Regions from separate parts of the Peribacillus sp. NPDC058002 genome, predicted to be linked through region 2. Evidence: predicted binding sites of a transcription regulator. Region 2 holds the regulator's gene; the other holds the start of a gene.
What was found. Region 2 encodes Rex, which represses fermentation and respiration genes when NADH is low (regulators of the CRP and FNR family bind a similar motif). Its sites were predicted from a motif close to TTGTGAAATATTTCACAA; they were not measured.
Positions count from the first base shown of each region.

Region 1: the regulator Rex is predicted to act here: its motif matches at 2,045-2,062, upstream of qoxA (cytochrome aa3 quinol oxidase subunit II).

Region 1 covers NZ_JBHVQU010000002.1:121,013-124,229, forward strand. Annotated here, with positions in the region: gene qoxB (cytochrome aa3 quinol oxidase subunit I) at 1-922, opposite strand, end outside; gene qoxA (cytochrome aa3 quinol oxidase subunit II) at 996-1,925, opposite strand; gene ACFVSH_RS01220 (hypothetical protein) at 3,113-3,217, opposite strand, start outside.
Region 2 covers NZ_JBHVQU010000078.1:4,827-8,043, reverse strand. Annotated here, with positions in the region: gene groES (co-chaperone GroES) at 1-188, opposite strand, end outside; gene ACFVSH_RS14715 (CPBP family intramembrane glutamic endopeptidase) at 523-1,248, shown strand; gene ACFVSH_RS14710 (YdiK family protein) at 1,245-1,457, shown strand; gene ACFVSH_RS14705 (redox-sensing transcriptional repressor Rex) at 1,487-2,146, opposite strand; gene moaC (cyclic pyranopterin monophosphate synthase MoaC) at 2,180-2,686, opposite strand; gene ACFVSH_RS14695 (ABC transporter ATP-binding protein) at 2,820-3,217, shown strand, end outside.

The DNA of each region.
Region 1 (3,217 bases), on a different contig from region 2:
CGTACAGGTTACGACGTGCAAATGTCGAAATGATTTCACTGTAAATACCGAAAGCTGGAAGAATTACTATATAAACTTCAGGATGTCCCCAAACCCAGAACAAGTTCGCCCAAAGCATATCGCTACCGCCATTGGCCATCGTAAAGAATTGAGTTCCGAATAGACGATCCATTGTCATCAACGCAAGTGCCACTGTCAATACAGGGAAAGCGAAAACGATGATGAAGTTTGTGATCAAGATAGACCATGTGAACATTGGCATTTTCATTAAGTTCATACCAGGTGCTCTCATTTTCAAGATGGTTACGATAAAGTTGATACCAGTCATTAATGTACCAATACCAGCAATTTGAATTGCAATCGCGTAATAGTTCGAACCGACTGATTCACTGAAATCGTTACTTGCCAGCGGGAAGTAAGATGTCCAGCCTGCATCAGGAGAACCACCGACTACGAAAGAGATGTTAAATAGCATTGCCCCCATGAAGAATAACCAGAAGCTTACTGCGTTCAGACGTGGGAATGCTACGTCACGCGCTCCAATTTGTAATGGTGTAACAATGTTCATTAACCCAATGATAAATGGCATAGCCATGAACAGGATCATGACGACCCCGTGTGTTGTAAATACCTCATTATAATGCTGTCCATCCAAAAGACCGTTATCTGGAATAGCCGTTTGAGCACGCATCATAAGAGCATCGACGCCACCACGGAAAAGCATAAGCAGTGCTGACAAGATGTACATGATACCAATACGTTTATGGTCAACCGTTGTTAACCACTCACGCCATAAGTAACCCCATTTTTTAAAATAGGTAATTCCGGCGACAACCGCAATCATGGTTAAACCAATGGCAACCATGGATGCATAAATCGCAGGACTTGGATGAGGTACGGCAAATCGATCAAAGTAATCCATACTTTTGTGACTCCTTTCAGGAAAATATTCCTTATCTTGTAAACCTAGTTGTTTTATCGAACGAAATTAATTCTTAGTGATCATGATTCATGTTGCTGTGTTCTGAATGTTCCTCGTGTGAATCCTTGGAATCATTTTCTTCAGTATCAGAAGATCCGTGGTCATGACCAGCATTTTCCCCTTCAGGAGCTGGTGAAAACTCTAAGTGAGTTCCAGTGTAAGTGGATTGTCCCACATGACCAGGTTTTAATAATTCATTAAATTTTTCCTCAGTAATCGGTTTAGCAGTAGCTTTAATTTCATCTACCCACTTATCATAATCTTTTGCTGACAATGCATTTACGTTGAACGTTTGCTGAGCAAAACCTGAACCACTGAAGTTTGAATTTCGACCCATATACTCACCTGGTACATCAGCTGCTAAGTGCAACGTATTAACCATGTCCGACATCGCGTATTTTTGTCCTCCAAGTTGTGGAATCCAGAAACTTGAGATTGGACCGAATGAGTAAAGTTTAAATTCAATTGGTCGGTTAGTCGGTATAAACAGATAGTTGACCGTTTCGATATCTTCTTCCGGATAACTAAAATGCCATTTCCAGTTGGAAGATGAAGCGTAAATAACTAAAGGTTCTTGATCTCCGTACCCTTTAGGTGTTGCCTCAACTTCATTTGTTGTTTTAACAGTAACAACGGATAGGAAAGCGACGATCAAAATTGGGATCGCAACCCAAATTATTTCAAGAACCTTACTTCCTTCAATATGAGGTGGTTCATAATCATCACGCTGTTTGGAAGCACGATACTTCATTATCATGAAGATATAAAGTACCATAACGACAAGGACGACAAAGGCCATTGTCCATATCGAAATCATAATAACATCTGCTTGTGTTGCAGCTACTGGCCCTTTAGGGTCCAAGACCATTAATGGGTTATCGCAACCGGTTAGCACAGTGGCAATTGTAAAAAGTATAGTTAATAGAGCCCATTTTATTTTCATAGTACTACCCCTTTCTTACATAATAAAATTCCAATTGGTAATTATTCGGACAAAGTGTTACCATGTTCACAAACCCCGACATACCAATATTAATCCCAAGTGTAAAAAAAGACAATACAAAGTGACATCTGTCACATAAAGTTCAATAAAGAGCAGTAAGAAGATGGTAAATGAACAGAAATGTTCGAAAATCTTCAGCAAATGAAATATAATAAATGTTTAATAAATTACCTTTGGAAAATTCACTTATCAGTACAGGATTGCAGATAATACCGGTCACTTTCCGTTTAATATTACTCTAGTATAATGAAATAAAATCTTCACATTATATTCACCGCGTATATTGCCTCAAAACTTCTAAAGATTATGAATTATATTACCTATCCTGTTAATTAGTTATCTTTCGTTGAAAAACATGATTTATAGCGGATTTTTTTCACTCGGCCATAGAACCTGGTAAATGGTAGCCGCCTTGTACACGATGTTTTTTCCATGCTTCAATACCTTTATGATCCAACACTGGTCAATGTTATATATATATAAGGAAACAACGAGTGTGAAATGTAATTGTGTTTTTTATCCTCGCAATACTTTTTGCCCTTTCAGTATTCCTAAACAGGCGTTTAGTATTAGTCGTGGGTGAAGTAATTCAGTGGTCAGTCAAACTTGTTACAACTAGTCAAGTTGTTTATCAATCAATATCAGCGGACTGGACAAAAACCATTTTACAAAAGAGTACATTTGGTGGTTCAATCAACTCCGGATTTTGGAAACTCACTATTCAAAAATCAACGACATCCCTTTTGTATCTTCAGGGAAAAACACATAAAAAAACCACAAAAAAAGGACTTTTTAAAAGTGTCCTTTTCTCGTGGATATAGTTCAAAATGCAAAGTGAAAACTTCCTGGCGTTCAGGCAGTTTGGTTTGAATACCCAAGCACATCGTTAGTATTTCAAATACAAAGGATTACTTGAAATATTTTTTTGTACATGACGAGCCCAGTATATTGTATTGTATTAAAAAGCCAACTGGTAATCAATTCAAGCTCTCTGTAAAATGAAAGCGCATTCAACCATTCGGATCATGTTGACTCAAATTCTTTAGAAAGAAGAACAACTGGTTATGTTCAACCATGTTAGTAAATCTGATGATAGAATGCAAGTTCATTATGCTATATTCCTCGTTTTAGTTACTGAATTCTGTACTTCTTTTTGTTTGAGTGTTAGCCTTTGTTTTCATTTTTATGATTTTAGTCGTTTCCGGTACAATTCTTTTACCTTTATGTGTTTT
Region 2 (3,217 bases):
AGATCGCCTTGGGCAACCTCTAAAGCAACACGTTCGCCATTTTCAAGGACACGGCCAGTACCAACTGCTACTACCTTACCTTCTTGTGGCTTTTCTTTAGCAGTATCAGGAAGAACAATACCGCTTGCAGTTTTTTCTTCAGTTTGAACTAGTTCAATAATAACGCGATCACCTAATGGTTTTAACAAGTGAAACAACCTCCTCATATTCTCTTGATAATTTGTTTCATGATTATTAGCACTCTTCATCATCGAGTGCTAACACATTTATAATATTAAATAAACCGAGCCTTTTTTGCAAGTATCTTATTGAAAATTTTTTATTAATTTCTGATAAATTAAGGGTAAACTACTTTAACATAATGATTTCCTTAACAATGTAATTGAAATGTTATGTTAGGGGTACCTTTAAGTGGTGTTCTGCCTCAATATTTGATACCATTTTGGAGTATGCGTTTATAGATTGTCCCCATATCAGGAACGTTCCGAACGGGATGGGTGACTATAAAAGGAGTTTTCATTTTTGAAAAAAGAATATTGGTTCGTCATCATCACTTATATTGGCATGCAATTATCCAGTATTGTTGGGGTACCCATTTTCATGCTTATCGGATCTTCTACCGGAATGCCGGCCGATGAACTCGAAGTGAAGTCTGCAGCATATTGGATAGTTTTCAGTTTTCTCGCTGCTTTATTCTTGATTCTTTTTTTAATGAAAAAAGATATGAGGGAACAGTTGGGCACGAGAAATCAAACTACCGTCCCGATGTCCATATTATGGGCAGTTGCAGGAGTGTTCATGGCTCTTTTTGCACAAAGCATTGCCGGCAGCATTGAACAAATCCTTGGGGTGAAGTCTGAATCTGAAAATACGCAGCAACTTATTTCACTCATTTACAAAGTCCCCATGGTCATTTTCGTCACTTCAGTAATTGGACCTATATTGGAAGAATTAATTTTCCGGAAAATCATTTTCGGGTCTCTTCATAAACGCTTTAACTTCTTTATTTCAGCTTTAATCAGCTCAGTTATTTTCGGCTTGGCGCATGGTGAATTTGAACATCTTCTATTATATACGGCAATGGGCTTCACCTTTGCTTTCCTTTATGCGAAAACAGGTCGCATTCTCGTTTCCATGAGCGCTCATATTGCGATGAATACGCTTGTTATCATCCTTCAAGTGGTATATCGGGAGGATATTGAGAAGATGCTAGATACTGCACAGGCCTTCATCGGAGGTTTATTATGAAACGTCAATCACCATTATTTATGGGCATCATCTATGCTGGCTTAGGAGCTCTTTTTACCGCTATCGCGATTCAAACCGTCAATTCTTCCGGATGGGGACTCTTTGCCTACATACTTGTCCTTATTGCAACTCTTGATTTTGGATCGGGATTACGCATGATCATGCTGCACTTTAAGATTAAAGCTGCACAAAAAAATAAGAAAAAATAAAAAAACGCTGCAATGATGCAGCGTTTTTTTCATTCCTCCAATGCGGCTTCTTCCATTACAGGATAATGTTTCAGGAAGTAGATGAGCGACTGAAGCTCCACGGCCAGGTCAATGTGGTGAACCCTTATGGATGGAGGCACAGTCAGCCGTGCAGGTGTGAAATTCAATATTCCTTTTATATCAGCTTTGACTAGACGATCGGTTATCGTCTGGGCTACCTGTGCTGGCACTGTCAATATAGCCGCAGTAATATTATTTTCCTGCAATAATGTATCGATTTGATCCATATGATAGATGGGCACATCAGCTATTCGCTTGCCGACCTTTTCTTCAGAAACCTCGAAAGCCATTTCAATTTTTGTATTATTATTTTTCATGAAATTGTAATTTAAAAAAGCGGTTCCTAAATTTCCTACCCCGATTAAAGCGACTTTGGTCAATTCGTCTTGATCTAGTGTTTTTCTAAAGAAGGATAATAAGTAATTGACATTGTAGCCGTAGCCTTTTTTCCCAAGCGCGCCAAAGTAGGAAAAATCACGGCGAATTGTGGCAGAATCCACTTTTACAGCTTCACTTAACTCTGCCGAGGAAACTCTTTGTTTGCCTGAGGAATGTAAGTTCTTTAAAAATCGATAATACAATGGCAACCTTTTGGCTGTCGCCTGCGGTATCTTTGGGTCATGGTTCATTGTTCTTCCCCGCTTTCACACATGCTTGTCAACTTAATCTCTATCTGTTTGCTTTACTTGCCTTTTATAATCGCTACTGGACACTCCGCCTGTTTTCTCCACTAAGAATGTAGGCCCGATCACCATTCCCTTATCAATGGCCTTACACATGTCATAAACAGTCAAGGCAGTCACGGATGCAGCTGTTAACGCTTCCATTTCCACACCTGTACTCCCTTTTGTCTTAGCTTCCGTTTCAATCGTAAGCCTATATCCTTGTTCTTCTTTTTCCCAATCAAAGGCTATATTGACCCCTTGCAGAGCAATGGGATGGCACATTGGAATTATATTGGATGTATTCTTGCTGGCCATTATTCCTGCAACTTGCGCAACAGCCAGTACATCACCTTTTTTCATTTTATGGTTCGTGACCAATTCATATATTTCATCATTCAATAAAATGCTCGATTGAGCTACTGCCGTCCGGGTTGTTTCAGGCTTAGCACTCACATCGACCATTTTGGCCCTGCCCTGTTCATTAAAATGCGTTAAGTCTCCCATTTAAGTAACCCCTCCTAAATCATACACTATTATTCCACTTTATGTAACAGCTTTTGTTTAAGCTTGGAACCAAGCTGTTGCCGATATTAACTAAAATACGTTACACTAACAATAATCAATTGAGGTGAAATCTATGATTTTATTACAAATCAATCAACTATCGAAATATTATGGAGCTGAACTTATTTTATCAAATATGAAGCTCGAAGTTCAAAATAAAGATCGAATTGCACTAGTCGGCCGAAATGGCGCCGGTAAATCAACTCTGCTTAAAATCATAGCCGGGCAGCTTTCCCATGATGGCGGTGAGATAATCAAACCAAAAGGCGTCACCATCGGCTATATGGCCCAGGATACGGGATTGGAATCCGAACTGACCATTTGGGATGAGATGCTGACTGTATTCACCGACCTTATAGAGCAAGAAAAGGACCTGCGTCGCCTTGAGGCTGATATGGCCAGACCTGACATCTTTGAAAACGAAACAATTTACCAAAAAGTGCTGAATGAATACGACACTTTGATGGTGGC